Regions from separate parts of the Streptomyces sp. bgisy159 genome, predicted to be linked through region 1. Evidence: riboswitches for the same ligand, from Rfam matches in the RefSeq annotation. Region 1 holds a riboswitch; each other region holds the start of a gene.
What was found. Region 1 has a riboswitch for cobalamin ahead of AC3ET3_RS16190 (ribonucleoside-diphosphate reductase subunit alpha). Riboswitches for the same ligand answer to the same signal wherever they lie in the genome.

Region 1 (5,700 bases):
CGGCCGGGAAGGGCGGCCTGATCCCGCCCGAGGCCGGCCACTGGGGGTACGCGACGCTGGCGCTGGGCTCCGCGCTCGCCCTGTTCATGTACCCGCACTCGATCACCGCGACGCTGTCCTCCCGCAGCCGTGAGGTGATCCGCCGCAACACCACGATCCTGCCGCTGTACTCGCTGATGCTCGGCCTGCTCGCGCTGCTCGGCTTCATGGCGATCGCGGCCGGGGTCAAGGTCGCCAACGGCCAGCTGGCGATCCCCCAGCTGTTCGAGAACATGTTCCCGGCCTGGTTCGCGGGCGTGGCCTTCGCGGCCATCGGCATCGGCGCCCTGGTCCCCGCGGCCATCATGTCGATCGCGGCGGCGAACCTCTTCACCCGCAACATCTACAAGGACTTCATCAAGCCGGACGCCACCGCCGCCGAGGAGACCAGGGTCTCCAAGCTGGTCTCGCTGCTGGTGAAGGTGGGCGCCCTGGTCTTCGTCCTCACCATGGACAAGACGGTCGCCATCAACTTCCAGCTGCTGGGCGGCATCTGGATCCTGCAGACCTTCCCGGCCCTCGTCGGCGGCCTGTTCACCCGCTGGTTCCACCGCTGGGCCCTGCTGGCCGGCTGGGCGGTCGGCATGGTCTACGGCACCCTCGCGGCCTACGGCGTCTCCTCTCCGACCCAGGCCCACTTCGCCGGCTCCTCCAAGGAGATCCCCGGTATCGAGGAGGTCGGCTACATCGGCCTCACGGCCTTCGTCCTCAACGTGGCGGTGACGGTCGTCCTCACCTTCGTCCTGAAGGCCGTCAACGCCCCCGACGGCGTGGACGAGACCCGCCCCGAGGACTACACGGCCGACGCCGGCGACCCGGGCGTGCAGACGGAGCTGCCGGTGGCCACGGGGCACTGACGCCCGCCCCCCGAGGGGCGCGCCGCCGGATCGGGCGCCCGGCACCGTCGGCGCGCGCCGCGCGCCGCATGACCGGTCTCCCGCACGCACCCCGCGGCGGGCCACCGAGAGCACACCGCTCGGTGTCCCGCCGCGTCCGCTCGGTGGTCCACCGCATCCGCTCGGTGGCCGCATCCGCTCGGTGGCCGCGTCCGCTCGGCGTGCGCCCCGAAGCGGGCGCGAAGCGCGGCGCGACCGGCCGGCAGCACCCCTCCCCCGAAATCCGGCGGCCACCGTCGGACCGGTCCGGCACACTCGGCCCCATGGACATCGTCATCCGCCCCGTCACGCCCGCCGAGTACGACACCCTCGCCGAGATCACCGCGCAGGCCTACCTCCAGGACGGGCTCCTCGACTACGGCGAGGAGGACGAGTATCTGCCGGTGCTGAAGGATGTCGCCGCGCGGGCGGCCGCCGCCGAGGTGCTGGTGGCCGTGGACGGCGACCGGCTCCTCGGCGGCGTCACCTTCGTCGCCGGACCCGGTCCGGTCGCCGACATCGCGCGACCCGGTGAGGCCGAGATCCGTGCGCTCGCGGTCGCGCACGCGGCGCGCGGCCGGGGCGCCGGCGAGGCACTCGTGCGGGCCTGCCTGGAGCGGGCGCGGGCCACGGAGGGCTGCACGGCCGTCGTTCTGTCCAGCCAGCGCAGCATGCACACCGCACACCGGATCTACGAACGTCTCGGCTTCGTCCGCACACCCGAGCGGGACTGGAACCCGGTGCCGCACCTGGACGACCTCACTCTCCTCACCTACGAGTTGACCCTCTGAAACCGCCCCGCCACAACATCTGGGGGTGGCGTGACAGGCGAGCACAAGATGTATGCTCATGCTCGCTGTCGCCGCAGGGGAATCCGGTGTGAATCCGGAACTGTCCCGCAACGGTGTACTTGTGCACGTCCTCTCCCCGGAACCGCCGTTCCCGGGCGTCGCCGTGCCCAGGAGTCAGTCCGAGGACCTGCCGACAGCGCGCCCGGCCGCCCGGCCGGGATGCCTGACGTCCGGGCCTCGTGGAATGGGCCGGTGGGCGCGACGCCGCGTGCGCTCGTGCGCCGCCGCCTGCCCCCGCGCGAGGCCCCCGTGCCAGCGAGGGAGAGCCCCACGTGACCATCGCGCCAGCAGACCCGGCCTCAGCCGTCCCGACCGCAGAGGACGCCCCCGGGACCGCCTTGCTGCGGTCCCTCACCGAGCTGACCGCCGACCTGCCCGACGCCGACCCCGGCCGGGTCGCCGCCGCCGCGCTGCGCGGCCGGTCGGCGCGCGCCGACGAGGCGGAGCTGCGCGAGCTGGCCACGGAGGCGGCGGCCGGCCTGATCTCCGAGGACCCCGCGTACTCGCGGCTGGCCGCCCGGCTGCTCACCCTCACCATCCGCGCCGAGGCCGCCTCCCAGGGCGTGACCACGTTCACCGAGTCGATCGCCGTCGGTCACCGCGAGGGCCTGATCGCCGACCGCACCGCCGAGTTCGCCCGGCTGCACGCCGAGCGGCTGGACGCGCTGGTCGACACCGGCGCCGACGACCGCTTCGGCTACTTCGGCCTGCGCACCCTGTACAGCCGCTACCTGCTGCGCCACCCCCTCACCCGCAAGGTCGTCGAGACGCCCCAGCACTTCCTGCTGCGGGTCGCCGGCGGCCTCGCCGAGGACGCGGCGTTCGCTCCGGGGGCGGGTGACCGGGCCGTGGACGAGGTCGCCGCGCTCTACGGCCTGATGAGCCGCCTGGACTACCTGCCGTCCTCGCCGACCCTGTTCAACTCCGGCACCCGGCACCCCCAGATGTCGTCCTGCTACCTCCTCGACTCCCCGCTGGACGAGCTGGACTCCATCTACGACCGCTACCACCAGGTGGCCCGCCTGTCGAAGCACGCCGGCGGGATCGGTCTGTCGTACTCCCGCATCCGCAGCCGGGGTTCGCTGATCCGCGGCACCAACGGTCACTCCAACGGCATCGTGCCGTTCCTGAAGACCCTCGACGCATCGGTCGCCGCGGTGAACCAGGGCGGCCGGCGCAAGGGCGCTGCCGCGGTCTACCTGGAGACCTGGCACTCCGACATCGAGGAGTTCCTGGAGCTGCGCGACAACACCGGTGAGGACGCCCGCCGTACGCACAACCTGAACCTCGCGCACTGGGTGCCGGACGAGTTCATGCGCCGGGTCGCCGCCGACGAGCAGTGGTCGCTGTTCTCCCCCGCCGACGTGCCCGAACTGGTGGACCTGTGGGGTGAGGAGTTCGACGCGTCGTACCGCAAGGCGGAAGCGGCCGGTCTGGCCCGCCGGACCATCCCGGCCCGCGACCTGTACGGCCGGATGATGCGCACCCTCGCGCAGACCGGCAACGGCTGGATGACCTTCAAGGACGCCGCCAACCGCACCGCCAACCAGACCGCCCTGCCGGGGCACGTGGTCCACTCCTCCAACCTCTGCACGGAGATCCTGGAGGTCACCGACGACGGCGAGACGGCGGTGTGCAACCTGGGGTCGGTCAACCTCGGCGCGTTCGCCGACCCGGCGACCGGTGGCCTCGACTGGGAGCGGCTGGACGAGACGGTCCGCACGGCCGTCACGTTCCTCGACCGGGTCGTCGACATCAACTTCTACCCGACCGAGCAGGCGGGCCGCTCCAACGCCCGGTGGCGGCCGGTGGGTCTGGGCGCGATGGGCCTGCAGGACGTCTTCTTCAAGCTGCGGCTGCCCTTCGACTCCCCGGAGGCGAAGGCCCTGTCGACCCGCATCGCCGAGCGCGTCATGCTCGCCGCGTACGAGGCGTCCGCCGACCTGGCCGAGCGCGGCGGCCCGCTGCCGGCCTGGGAGAAGACCCGTACCGCGCAGGGCGTGCTGCACCCCGACCACTACGGGGTGGAGCTGACCTGGCCGGAGCGCTGGGCGGCGCTGCGTGAGCGGATCGCGGCGGTCGGCCTGCGCAACAGCCTCCTCCTGGCCATCGCGCCGACGGCCACCATCGCCTCCATCGCCGGCGTGTACGAGTGCATCGAGCCGCAGGTGTCGAACCTGTTCAAGCGCGAGACGCTGTCCGGTGAGTTCCTCCAGGTCAACTCGTATCTGGTGCAGGACCTCAAGGATCTCGGCGTGTGGGACGCCCGTACCCGTGAGGCGCTGCGCGACTCGGCCGGCTCAGTGCAGGACTTCGCGTGGATCCCCGAGGACGTACGGCGGCTCTACCGCACGGCGTGGGAGATCCCGCAGCGCGGGCTGATCGACATGGCGGCGGCGCGCACGCCGTTCCTCGACCAGTCGCAGTCCCTGAACCTCTTCATGGAGACGCCGACCATCGGCAAGCTCTCCTCGATGTACGCGTACGCCTGGAAGTCCGGGCTGAAGACGACGTACTACCTGCGTTCGCGCCCGGCGACCCGTATCGCCCGCGCCGCGCAGGCATCCGTCCCCGTGCAGCAGGCCGCCGATCCCGAAGCGGTCGCCTGCTCCCTTGAGAACCCCGAGTCCTGCGAGGCCTGCCAGTGATGTCCGAGAAGTCCGAACGCAACGCCCATCTCCTCGACCCGGGCTTCGAGCTGACGCTGCGCCCCATGCGCTACCCCGACTTCTACGAGCGCTACCGGGACGCCATCAAGAACACCTGGACCGTGGAGGAGGTCGACCTCCACTCGGACGTCGCCGACCTCGCCAAGCTCAGCCCCGCCGAGCAGCACCTCATCGGCCGTCTCGTGGCCTTCTTCGCGACGGGCGACTCGATCGTGGCGAACAACCTGGTGCTGACGCTGTACAAGCACATCAACTCCCCCGAGGCGCGGCTGTACCTGTCGCGCCAGCTGTTCGAGGAGGCCGTGCACGTCCAGTTCTATCTGACCCTGCTGGACACCTACCTCCCCGACCCGGAGGACCGGGCCGCCGCCTTCGACGCGGTGGAGAACATCCCGTCCATCCGTGAGAAGGCCGGGTTCTGCTTCAAGTGGATCAACGAGGTCGAGAAGATCGACCGGCTGGAGAGCAGGGCCGAGCGCCGGCGGTTCCTGCTCAACCTGATCTGCTTCGCCGCCTGCATCGAGGGCCTGTTCTTCTACGGCGCCTTCGCGTACGTCTACTGGTTCCGCAGCCGGGGTCTGCTGCACGGTCTGGCCACCGGCACCAACTGGGTGTTCCGCGACGAGACCATGCACATGTCGTTCGCGTTCGACGTGGTCGACACGGTCCGCAAGGAGGAGCCGGACCTGTTCGACGACCGGCTCCAGGAGCAGGTGACCGACATGCTGCGGGAGGCCGTCGAGGCGGAGCTGCAGTTCGCGCGTGACCTGTGCGGCGACGGGCTGCCGGGCATGAACACCGAGTCGATGCGCCAGTACCTGGAGTGCGTGGCCGACCAGCGGCTGACCCGGCTGGGCTTCGCGCCGGTCTACGGCTCCGAGAACCCGTTCTCCTTCATGGAGCTGCAGGGCGTGCAGGAGCTGACCAACTTCTTCGAGCGGCGGCCGTCGGCCTACCAGGTCGCCGTCGAGGGCACGGTCGACCTGGACGAGGACTTCTAGGTCGCTTCCAGGTCCGCGCCGGGCCCGTCGCGCGTCCGCGCCGCGGGTGCCGTGGCAACGGCACCCGCCGGTGCGGACGGACCGGCTCCTACCGGGGGATCGCCCGCAGCCGCAGGTCACGCGGGCGCAGGGTGATGCCGATGCGCGGCCGGGCGTCGGAGCCCGGCGCGTGCTCGAAGGTGAACGCGGAGGCGATCGCGGCGGTGACGAGCGTCAGCTCGGCCATCGAGAAGTGATCGCTGGGGCACTTGCGGTTGCCGACGCT
Region 2 (5,700 bases), on a different contig from region 1:
GTGCCCCAGGTGTGGCCGACCCGGCAGCCGTCGAGGAAGGGCTCGCCCCCCACGACGTCGGCGACCCCGTGGTGGATCTCGTACCCCTCGACGGGCTCGCCGAGGGCCCGGCCCGCCGGCCGGGTGAGGGTCTTCTCGCGGGCGAACCGCACCCGCACGGGCAGGATGCCGAGGCCGTCGACGTGCCCTGTACGGCTCTCGACGTCGTCCTCGATGTGCTCGCCGAGGATCTGGAAGCCGCCGCAGACACCGAGCACCGGCCTGCCCTCGGCGGCCCGGCGCACGAGGGCCTCCGCGAGGCCCCGCGCGCGCAGCCACTCCAGGGCCCTGACCGTGCCCCGGGTTCCCGGGACGACGACGAGATCGGCGTCGGCCAGTTCCTCGGGCCGGTCCACGAACCGCACCACGACACCGGGTTCGGCGGCCAGGGCGTCGACGTCGGTGAAGTTGGACATGAGCGGGATCGCGCAGACGGCGACCCGCAGGACGTCCTCGCCGACGGGCGGGGCGACGTCCGACTCCCGCACGCTTCCCCGCAGGGAGACCCGCAGCCCGTCCTCCTCGTCGATCCCGAGCCCGTGCCGGAAGGGCAGCACGCCGTACGTCCGCCGCCCGGTGAGCCCGTGCAGCATGTCGAGGCCGGGTTCGAGCAGCGAGACGTCCCCGCGGAACTTGTTGACGAGGAACCCGGCGACCAGCTCCTGGTCCTCCGGCGACAGCAGGGCGACGGTCCCGAAGAAGGAGGCGAAGACACCGCCGCGGTCGATGTCGCCCACGACGAGCACGGGCAGCCGCGCACGGCGCGCGACGCCCATGTTGACGATGTCGGTCCGCCGCAGATTGATCTCGGCGGGAGAACCGGCCCCCTCACAGATCACCGCGTCATACGTGCCCCGCAACTCGGCGAGACAGTCGAGCACGGTCCCCAGCAGCTGCTGCTGCCGCCCGCCGTGGTAGCCGCGCGCACTGAGCTCACCCACCGGCTTGCCCATCAGCACGACCTGACTGCTCTGCTCGCCCCCCGGCTTCAGCAGCACCGGGTTCATGAGCGCGGTCGGCTCCACCCGGCAGGCCTGCGCCTGCATGGCCTGTGCCCGCCCGATCTCGGCGCCCTCGCGCGTCACGAACGAGTTCAGCGACATGTTCTGCGCCTTGAACGGCGCCACCTTCACGCCCTGGCGCGCCAGCCAGCGGCAGATCCCGGCGGTGACGACGCTCTTGCCGGCGTCGGAGGTGGTGCCGGCGACGAGGAGACCCCCGCTCATGACGTACGCCCCTTCGTGAGAGCCCGGACGGCGAGTCGCCCGGCGACCCCGGCGCCGAGCGCGAGCCAGCCGACCCGCCGGGAGAGCCGTACCGCCCGGTCGATGTCGGTCACGGCGACGGCCCGGCCGGCCGCGCCGTTGAGGACGGGCCGGTGCTCGACCCGGCCGCCGTAGGAGAGGGTGCCGCCGAGCCGCACCCCGAGAGCGCCCGCGAAGGACGACTCCACCGGGCCGGCGTTGGGGCTGGGGTGGCGGCCGGCGTCGGCCCGCCAGGCCCGGACGGCGCCGCGCGGGTCGGGCCCGGCGACCGCGGCGAGCACGGCGGTCAGCCGGGCGCCGGGCCAGCCCGCGAGGTCGTCGAGGCGGGCGGAGGCCCAGCCGTAGCGCCGGTAGCGGGGCGACTTGTGGCCGACCATGGCGTCGAGGGTGTTGACGGCGCGGAAGCCGACCAGCCCCGGTACCCCGGCGAGGGCGCCCCACACCAGGGCGCCGACGACGGCGTCGGAGGTGTTCTCGGCGACCGACTCGACGACGGCCCGGGCGATTCCGTCGGCGTCCAGCGCCTGCGGGTCGCGGCCGCACAGGTGCGGCAGCCGGGCGCGGGCCGCGGCCACGTCGCCGGCCGCGAGGGCGTCCCCGACGGCCCGGGCCTCCCGGGCCAGCGAGGTGCCGCCGACGACGGCCCAGGTGGCCATGCCGGTCAGGGCGACGGAGGCGGTGGGGGAGCGGCGTACGGCACGGGCGACCGCGGCGCCCACGGCGACGGTGCCGCCCACGCACACGGCGGTGTGCAGGGCGCCCCGGCCCCGGTGGTCGCGCCACAGGACCCGCTCCACGGCGGTGGCGGCCCGGCCGAACGCGGCGACCGGATGGCCCCGGCGAGGATCGCCGAGCAGGAGGTCACCGAGGAGGCCGGCGGCGGCGCCGTACGCGAAGACGCGATCGGCCCGCATGGGCTCAGCCGGCCGTGGGGTCGGGCAGGGCTCCGGTACTGACGCTCGATCGGCAACCGCGCATGGCGATACGTGTCCTCACTCAGGGTGTCCACGCCCTGGTTCGACGAGACCGACGGTGAGAGTTCCTGGCTCCCGGGGGGTTCTACCCCGGTGACAGTGGCGGGACCGCGCCGGATTCGCACCGGCTTCCTCTTCTGCCGCCGTACTTGGCTCGGGCAGTCCACCACGGGTCCGGAAGGGCCGTCAACTTGCCGTTGACCTGCGGTGGGGGAGTGTGCAGAAGCCCACACCGGCGCATGGCGCGCTCCGGGGCGCGGACATGACCGCGCCCCGCCCGCGACCGCCGGTGAGGGCGGGGCGGACAGGGCGGGTGGGGTGTCGCGTGCCGGTGTGGCGTGTGGCCGGCTCAGACCACGGCCGGGCTGATCAGACCACGATCGGGGCGGATCGGGCGGATCGGGCGGATCAGGCCACGATCAGGCTGATGCCGTAGGCCACCGCCCCGGCGCACGCCGCGAAGCAGGCGTAGGCGCCGGTGGTCGCGAGGACCGCGGATCCGCCGTCGGACTGGGCGCGCTCGCGGCGCGAGAGGCCCATGATGCCGAGGGTGAACAGGGTGACGAGGCCGACGGTGACGGCGAGGCTGACGCCGAAGACGGAGCCCAGGGCTTCCCAGTCGATCTTCATGTGATGGTTCCTTGGTTACCGGGTGGGCGGCGCTCAGACCGCGGCGGCGGGAGGCGTGGCCGGGTCGGCGGCGGTGGCCACCGGGGCCGGGGCCGCGATGACGGCCGAGAGGTCGTCGGCGGCCGGGGAGCCCGCCGGGGGCGGGGTGACGGCGGCGATGGCGGTGGTGACCACGCCGGCCGGCTCCTCGGTCTCGTTGACGTTGGTGTGGTCGACGACCTCGCGCCGGGAGGCCTTCCAGATGGCGGCGCTGGAGGCCACCAGGAAGACCGCGACGAGGGCCGTGCCCCAGTCGCCGAGCCCCGTGACGTACTCGGCGAGCGCGCCGACCAGCGCGGCGGCCGGCAGCGTCAGGCCCCAGGCGACGAACATGCGGGTGGCGGTCGACCAGCGGACGACCCCGCCCTTGCGGCCGAGGCCGGCGCCCATCACGGAACCGGAGACGACATGCGTGGTGGACAGCGAGAAGCCCAGGTGGGAGGAGGCCAGGATGGCCGTGGCCGCGCTGGTCTGGGCGGCGAAGCCCTGCTGCGGCTGCAGGTCGGTCAGGCCCTTGCCCATGGTGCGGATGATGCGCCAGCCGCCGATGTAGGTGCCGAGCGCGATGGCCAGGCCCGCGGAGAGGATGACCCAGACGGGCGGGTCCGAGTCGGGGGCGATGGTGCCGCCGGCCACCAGGGCCAGGGTGATGATGCCCATCGTCTTCTGCGCGTCGTTGGTGCCGTGGGCCAGCGAGACCAGGCCCGCGGAGGCGACCTGACCGGCCCGGTAGCCCTTGGCGGACGCCTTCTCGTCGGCCTTCTTGCCGAGGGCGTACGACATCCGGGTCGCCAGCAGCGCGGCGAGACCGGCGACCACGGGGGCCGCGACGGCCGGGATCAGCACCTTGGTGACGAGCACGTCGCCGTGGACCGCGCCGAAACCGGCGGAGGCGACGGCGGCGCCGATCAGGCCGCCCATGAGGGCGTGGGAGGAACTGGAGGGGAGCCCCACCAGCCAGGTCAGCAGGTTCCAGAGGATCGCGCCGACCAGGGCGGCGAAGATGACCTCGGGACGGATGCCCGTCTCGTCGACGAGACCTTTGGAGATCGTGTTGGCGACCTCCACGGAGAGGAAAGCGCCCACCAGGTTGAGCACGGCGGACATGGCCACCGCGACCTTGGGCTTGAGCGCACCGGTCGAGATGGTCGTGGCCATCGCGTTGGCGGTGTCGTGAAAACCGTTCGTGAAATCGAACGCGAGTGCGGTTACCACCACAATCGCGAGGATCAGCGAGAAGTTTTCCATTTACCCAGGCAATCGTTCGAAGTCATTGGCTGTTGGACCGTAGGCAACCTGGGTGAACGGAAGGTGAACTGGAACGGGCGCACGGGTGTCGGATGGGCTTCCGAGGGTTCCGGATCCCGCCCCGGGTGCTCGACCCGGCCCCCGGGCCGGTCCGGAGGCTGGCAGGATCGCCGTATGGCAGAGCGCAGAGGTGATGAGCGGGCGCGGGCCGGCGCGGCGGAGGCACGCGCGTGGGACGCGCTGGTCGCGGCCGCCCGCCGCACCGTCGCCGACGGGCTGGTCGTCGGCACGTCCGGCAACGTCTCGGTACGCGTCGGGGACACCGTACTCGTCACCCCCTCGGGGGTGCCGTACGACCGGCTGGGCCCGGAGGACATCACCGGGGTCGACCTCGACGGCCGGCAGGTCCTCGGCGCCCTCGTCCCCACCAGCGAACTGCCCATGCACCTCGCCGTCTACCGGAGCACCGGGGCCGGGGCCGTCGTGCACACCCACGCCGTGCACGCGACCGCCGTCTCCACGCTCCTGCCGGAACTGCCCGTCGTCCACTACATGACGGCCGCGCTCGGCGGCCCCGTCCGGGTCGCCCCCTACGCGACCTACGGCAGCGAGGAACTGGCCGGCAACATGCTGCGCGCCCTCGACGGCCGCACCGGCTGCCTCCTGCAGAACCACGGCACCGTCACCTACGGTGCCACCCTGGACCAGGCCTACGACCGCACCGCCCAGCTGGAGTGGATGTGCCGCCTGTGGCTCACGGCCTCCGCGGTGCCGGGCCTGCGGCCGAGCCTGCTGACGGCGGAGCAGCTCGACGAGGTGACGGAGAAGCTGCGCGGGTACGGACAGCCCCGCTGACCGGCGCGGGTGCGGCAGCCGGCCGGGGTGCTGCGGCAGTTGATCGGGGCTCGGATCGGCCGGGGCTCGGATCGGCCGGGGCTCGGATCGGCCGGGACTCGGATCGGCTGGGGCGGCAGCCGGCCGGGGCCCGGACCGGCCGAGGCGGGAAGCGGCCGAGACGCGGATCGGTCGGGATGCGGAACAGGCCGGGACGCGGAACCGGCCGGGACGCGGAGGACGGCCGCGAACGCACGCAGGCTGACCGAAATGGGACGTTTCGTCACCCTGGGCAGCCGCACCGCTGGCCGTCGGCCCACGCGCCCCCGACACTGGAACGCGTGCGCCCTGTCAAAGCGACGGCCGTCGCCGTCACCGCAGCCCTGGCCGCCGGAGCGGCCGGTGTCGCCGCCGGCCGCCTCGCCAGCGACGCCGCCCTCAAGGCGCCCGCCGGCCGCCCGCTGCCGACCGAACCCCGGCTCACCGTGCACGGCACCGCCGCCGGCCAGATCACCCTCACCCGTGACCTGGCCAGCCTGCGCCCCGGCACCTACGGCCTCTCCGGTGACGGCAGCCACGCGGTCGTCGGACCCGTCCTCGACCACGCGCCGCACCCCGCCGACACCGTGGTCCGCCGACTCGAACGCGTCACCCACGGCACCCTGCGGCCC
Region 3 (5,700 bases), on a different contig from region 1:
CGCGCGCCGAGGCCGAACGGGTCCTCGCCGAGGTCGCCGCGGAGACCGGCACCGCGCTGGACTGCCCGATCGGCACGATGATCGAGCTGCCGCGGGCCGCGCTCACCGCCGGCCGGATCGCCCGGTCCGCCGACTTCTTCTCCTTCGGCACCAACGACCTCACGCAGACCACCTGGGGCCTGTCCCGCGACGACGCCGAGGCGTCCTTCTTCCCGCTCTACATCGAGAAGGGCGTGTTCGAGGTGTCGCCGTTCGAGACCCTCGACCAGGAGGGCGTGGGTCGGCTGGTGGAACTGGGCGTCGACGCCGGCCGGGCCGTCAACCCCGGCCTGGAGACCGGGGTGTGCGGCGAGCACGGCGGTGACCCGCGGTCGATCCACTTCTTCCACCGGGCGGGCCTGGACTACGTCTCCTGCTCGCCGTTCCGCATCCCGGCCGCCCGGCTGGAGGCCGGCCGGGCCGCCCTGACCGACACGACGGACACCAGCGACAGCCGGTGACCGGGCGCCGGTGCGCACACACCCCGGGCGCGGAGGCCGAAGGGCCCCGCGCCCGGGGTACGCGCCCGTACTCCCTCCGCACGGGCGCGCCGGGCGGAGGGTCTCACCTCAGACGCGGTCGCCCTTGGGCTTGCCCCGCTGGTCCGGGGTGCCGTGCGGCGGTGGGCTGAAGGGCTGCGGAGAGGTCGCCGGCGACACCGGGGAGCCGGTCCGCCGCTCGTACTGCTCGGGACGCAGGGCGCCCGGATCGCCGGACGTCGGCTCGGCACCCGCGTCCGACCGCTCCAGCCGGGACGTCAGCACCTCGGTGATCGGAAGCCGGTCGGCGTGCGTCCGCTCGTACGCGAGGAGTTCCTCCACCTCGCCGGCGGACAGGGAGCGCACCCGGCTCTCCAGGCCGCCGATCGGCAGATGGTCGTAGTCGGGCAGTGGCAGGCTGCTGCGGCCGGGGCCGGCCATGCATCTCACTTCCGTTCCGCGGGGTGGGCGAGGGGTACCGGCCGCGGGGCCGGGCGCGCGGCTCAGTGCGCGCCGAGGCCGCCGCCGCCGAACGAACCGCTGGAGCCCTTGCTCCAGCGCGGCCGTTTCGTCGACGTGCCGGGCCGGGTCCTCATGTTGGACAGTTCGTAGGGCGTCAGTGGACGACCGCCCTCGGGAGTAGGGGGCACGTCCTCGGGCTCCCGGCTCTCCCGGATCTCGTGCACCGGGCCGCCCGGGGGCACGTGCGGCTGTTCCTCGGGGCGCGGGCACGGCGGCTCCCGCAGCTTGATTCGCGAGCCCAGCCAGAAGGCGCCGCCCAGCATGGCCAGCAGGGCCACGCCGACCGCGAACAGCGCCAGGCTGAGCAGGCCGCTGGTGGCGGCCATCTGCATGGATGCGCTACTCATATCAGGCGAATACCCCTGCAACCGGACGCGAACCACGCCGTGGTGCACCCTCACCGACCGTCGCCGCGCCCGTGCGGGCCGTACCGGGGGAGGGAACCGGGGGTTTGGCGCGGGGGCGCGGGGCTACCCGTGCGCCGTGACTACGTCGCCTTCCCAACAGGAGCTCTACCGGTTCCTGGAGGAACGCTTCGCGTGTGCGCAGGCGTGCACCGAGTGTGCGCGTGTCTGCGCGACGCGTGCGAGCCTCGTGGACCCGAGTGGATCCGGACAGCACGAGCCCGCCCGACGCAAGGGGATCATGTGCGCCGAGGCCTGCGACGCGACCTGCCGGGTGCTCGCCGAGCAGACCCACCTCGACGAGAGCGGCCTGCGAGCCCAGCTCGAATGGTGCCGCGCCGTCTGTCTGGAGAGCGCCCACGTCTTCGACGCGGAACCGGGCGCCGAGGAGGCCGCCAGAGCCTGCCGCACCTGCGCCCGCGCCTGCACCGACTTCCTGGACACGCTGGTCTAGTTCCTGACGGGCGGGCGTCCGGGGCCCCTGTGGGGGGCAAGGACGGCGCACGCTCGCTAAGTGTCCCCGTCGAGCGGGGCCAGGGGCCGTCCCATCCGTACGTTCCACCGCCCCGCCCGGCCGCTGAGTTCCACCGCCGTCAGCGGCGGGACGTCGGCACGCCAGAAGGCCTCGTCCGGTGCGCCCAGGGCGCGTACCACCGCCGCCCGGACCAGCTCGGGTTCGATCACCGCGACCGCCCGCCCCACCCGCTCCGGCAGCGCGTCCAGCCAGGCCGCCGTCCGGTCGCACACCGCCCGCACCGACTCCCCGCCGTGCGGCGCGGCCCCGGGGTCGCCCAGCCAGGCGGCCAGCGCCGCCGGCTCACGCGCCCCCACCTCCGCGAGGGTCTCCCCGCGCCAGCGCCCCGCGTCCAGCGCCGCCAGTGCCGGATCCTCGACCGCGTCCAGCCCCATCGCGGCGGCCGTCTCGCGGCACCGGACGGTGGGCGAGGCAAAGGCAGGCCCGGCCCCGGGCAGCGTGCCCGCCGCCTCCCTCGCCCGTCGTAGCCCCACCGGATCCAGGGGGCGGCCGTCGTCGAAGCGGGCCTCGCGCAGGGCCTCGCTGAGCGCGGGTGACACCAGGACCAGCCGGACCGTCACAGGGCACCTCTCCTCACCGAGCACCTCTCTCGGCGACCGACGGTCTCACAGCGCTCGGCACCCCGGCCGACGAAGTGATCTTCGTCTCGCCGGGGAGGCCGAACGGGCAGGAACGTGACGCCGCTTCGATACGACCCCACCGCTCCGGCGACGCCCCGTCGGCCCGCCGCACCGGCCCCCGGTTCGGCCGTACCGGAGAGGGTCGCGACACCGTCGCGGCGGCGCGCGTCGGCCCGCCGAGCCGGTCGAGCCCGTCGCCCTCCCGCGCGCCAACTCACCCTGTGCGAAGCCTACTTGCGCCTTCCGTCGACCCTCCTCACTGCGACCGGAGACCCGATCCGGCCGTCCTCGGCCGGCCACCGCCCCGGCCGGCCCGACGTCCCCTCGGTACCCGCCCCGCCCCCTCGGGTACGCCCGCACCATCTGCCCTCGGTCCGGCGGCGGTTCGCCCTCCTCGCCGCCCGGAGCCGCCGCCGCGGCCCGTCCACTGCGTCGCGCGCGAAGGGGGCGCGTCCGCCGTCACGCCACGCGCCCTTGGCCCGAACTGCGGTTTCGCGGTACGGTCTCGGGCGATATCGACGACGGTCACGCGGAAGCCGGTGGAAGTCCGGCACGGTCGCGCCACTGTGAGTCCGCTGTCGCACGCGCGTGCGGAGGCGGATGAGTCAGACCCGCGCCGTCGTCCTGTGCACCACCGAGCCGGGACGCGAGTTCCCCAGGAGGTCCTGCCATGGCGCAGTCCGCTGTCCAGCCCAGCGTCACCCCCACCCCCGCCGCCGTACCCGCCAAGCTGCCGCTCTCGGCGATCGCCCCCTGGGCGGTCTTCTTCGGCATCCTGATGCTGGTGCTGCTCTACTTCGTCGGCGCCGAGCAGGGCGCCACCGCGCTGACGTCCGGCGACGGCGTCCACGAATGGGTGCACGACGCCCGCCACCTGCTCGGCTTCCCGTGCCACTGACGGCCGCGAAGGAAACCGGCATACCGATGAACTCGGCAACCGTGCGCACCCTCCTGGTGCGCGGCATGCTCGCGGGTCTCGCCGCGGGCCTGCTCGCCCTCGTCGTCGCCTACTTCCTCGGCGAGCCGCACGTCGACGCGGCCATCGCCTTCGAGGAGGCGCACCCCCACGAACACGGCGGCGGCGAACCCGTCAGCCGCACGATGCAGTCCACCGCGGGCCTGTCCACCGGCGTCCTCGTCTACGGTGTCGCGTTCGGCGGCATCGCCGCCCTCGCGTTCTGCTTCGCGCTCGGCCGGACCGGACGCTTCGGGCCGCGCGCGAGTGCGCTGCTGCTCGCGGCCGCCGGCCTGCTCGCCGTCTACGTGGTGCCGTTCCTGAAGTACCCCGCCAACCCGCCGGCGGTCGGCGAGGCCGACACCATCGGCCGGCGCACATCGCTGTACTTCCTGATGGTGGTACTGAGCGTGCTGCTCGCCGTCGGGACCGTCATCCTGGGCAGACGTCTGGCGCCACGCCTCGGGAACTGGAACGCGACGGTCGCGGCAGGGGCGTTCTTCGTCCTCGCCGTCGGCCTCGCCTACGCCTTCCTGCCGTCCTTCAACGAGGTGCCGGACCATTTCCCGGCCCTCCTGCTGTGGAAGTTCCGCCTCGCGGCCCTCGCCGTGCAGGCCACCCTGTGGACCGCCTTCGGACTGGTCTTCGGGGAGCTGGCGGAACGGGCGCTCGCGCCCAGGCCCGCACGGACGGCATCCGTCACCCGGGCGACACCCGTCGCCCACTGACCACGCCCAACCCCCCACCCGCACCGAGCGGACGGCCCCCGGCGCACGCCGGGGGCCGTCCGCGTGCCCGCACCCTTCCCGCCTCCCCGGCATTCCCAATTTCTGCAACACGTTCTACGGTGGGCGCCGTCAGGAGACCGGCCTTGGGCCCCGCAGGAGGCGCCGTGCACCTCGACCACACCCCCGAGCAACTCCGGCTCCGCGCCGAACTGCGCGACTACTTCGCCGAGTTGGTGCCCGACAACGCCTACGCCCGGCACGTCGACCCGGTCGCCGCCAAGCGCTTCTACCGCACCACGATCCGCCGCCTCGGCGCCGACGGCTGGCTCGGCGTCGGCTGGCCGAAGGAGTACGGCGGACGCGGACTGACCCCCGTCGAGCAGTTCGTCTTCTTCGACGAGGCCGCGCGGGCCGGCGTACCGCTGCCGCTGATGGCGCTCAACACCGTCGGCCCCACGATCATGCGGTACGGCACGGACGAGCAGAAGGCGTACTTCCTGCCCCGCATCCTCTCCGGCGAGATCGACTTCGCCATCGGCTACAGCGAGCCCGGCGCCGGCACCGACCTGGCGGCCCTGCGCACCCGGGCGGTGCGCGACGGCGACACGTACGTCGTCGACGGGCAGAAGATCTGGACGACCAACGGCGACACGGCGGACTGGGTGTGGCTGGCGGTGCGCACCGACCCGGACGCCCCGCCGCACAAGGGCATCACCATGCTGCTGGTCCCGACCACCGACCCCGGCTACTCCTGCACCCTGATCCACACCCTCGCCTCGCACGACACCACCGCCAGCTACTACGAGAACGTCCGCGTCCCCGTCTCCCGCCGCGTCGGCGCCGAGAACGAGGGTTGGCGACTGATCACCAACCAGCTCAACCACGAGCGCGTCACCCTCGCCGCGCACGGCACCATGGCCATCCGCGCCCTGCACGACGTGCAGCGCTGGGCCGCGGAGACCAAACTCGCCGACGGCCGCCGGGTGCTGGACCTGCCGTGGGTGCGCCGCCTGCTGGCCCGGACCCACGTCCGCCTCGACGCCCTGAAACTCCTCAACTGGCGGATGGTCGCCGCCCTCCAGAACGGCACCCTCACCCCCCAGGAGGCATCCGCCGTCAAGGTCTACGGCTCCGAGGCGCGCCGTGACGCCTACGCCTGGCTCCTGGAGGTCGTCGCCGCACCCGGCGCCCTCCAGGAGGGCTCGGCCGGCGCCGTGCTCCACGGCGAACTGGAACGCGGCTACCGCTCGGCCGTGATCTTCACCTTCGGCGGCGGCAACAACGAGATCCAGCGCGAGATCATCTCCTGGATCGGCCTGGGCATGCCCCGCGTACGGCGCTGACGCGCGACAACCCTGTTTCCCGGCCGCCGGGCCGGACACCGTGTGCCCGGTGACGACGCCGGGCATCGCGCATCC

Region 2: it holds a riboswitch for cobalamin, as region 1 does, so the genes downstream of both, AC3ET3_RS27395 (cobalamin biosynthesis protein) here and AC3ET3_RS16190 (ribonucleoside-diphosphate reductase subunit alpha) in region 1, are expected to answer to the same signal.
Region 3: it holds a riboswitch for cobalamin, as region 1 does, so the genes downstream of both, AC3ET3_RS08765 (CbtB domain-containing protein) here and AC3ET3_RS16190 (ribonucleoside-diphosphate reductase subunit alpha) in region 1, are expected to answer to the same signal.

What each region holds. Positions count from the first base shown of each region.
Region 1 is NZ_JBYIQX010000014.1:66,690-72,389, reverse strand. Features, by position in the region: gene mctP (monocarboxylate uptake permease MctP) at 1-896, shown strand, start outside; gene AC3ET3_RS16195 (GNAT family N-acetyltransferase) at 1,199-1,705, shown strand; cobalamin riboswitch at 1,758-1,914, shown strand; gene AC3ET3_RS16190 (ribonucleoside-diphosphate reductase subunit alpha) at 2,038-4,413, shown strand; gene AC3ET3_RS16185 (ribonucleotide-diphosphate reductase subunit beta) at 4,413-5,435, shown strand; gene AC3ET3_RS16180 (bifunctional albaflavenone monooxygenase/terpene synthase) at 5,524-5,700, opposite strand, start outside.
Region 2 is NZ_JBYIQX010000036.1:13,211-18,910, reverse strand. Features, by position in the region: gene AC3ET3_RS27400 (cobyric acid synthase) at 1-1,265, opposite strand, end outside; gene AC3ET3_RS27395 (cobalamin biosynthesis protein) at 1,262-2,218, opposite strand; cobalamin riboswitch at 2,322-2,461, opposite strand; gene AC3ET3_RS27390 (hypothetical protein) at 2,687-2,908, opposite strand; gene AC3ET3_RS27385 (inorganic phosphate transporter) at 2,942-4,195, opposite strand; gene AC3ET3_RS27380 (class II aldolase/adducin family protein) at 4,370-5,050, shown strand; gene AC3ET3_RS27375 (alpha/beta hydrolase) at 5,371-5,700, shown strand, end outside.
Region 3 is NZ_JBYIQX010000006.1:108,640-114,339, reverse strand. Features, by position in the region: gene ppdK (pyruvate, phosphate dikinase) at 1-500, shown strand, start outside; gene AC3ET3_RS08785 (DUF8129 domain-containing protein) at 609-959, opposite strand; gene AC3ET3_RS08780 (DUF6479 family protein) at 1,022-1,387, opposite strand; gene AC3ET3_RS08775 (four-helix bundle copper-binding protein) at 1,524-1,898, shown strand; gene AC3ET3_RS08770 (histidine phosphatase family protein) at 1,955-2,539, opposite strand; cobalamin riboswitch at 3,078-3,234, shown strand; gene AC3ET3_RS08765 (CbtB domain-containing protein) at 3,270-3,497, shown strand; gene AC3ET3_RS08760 (CbtA family protein) at 3,524-4,282, shown strand; gene AC3ET3_RS08755 (acyl-CoA dehydrogenase family protein) at 4,447-5,625, shown strand.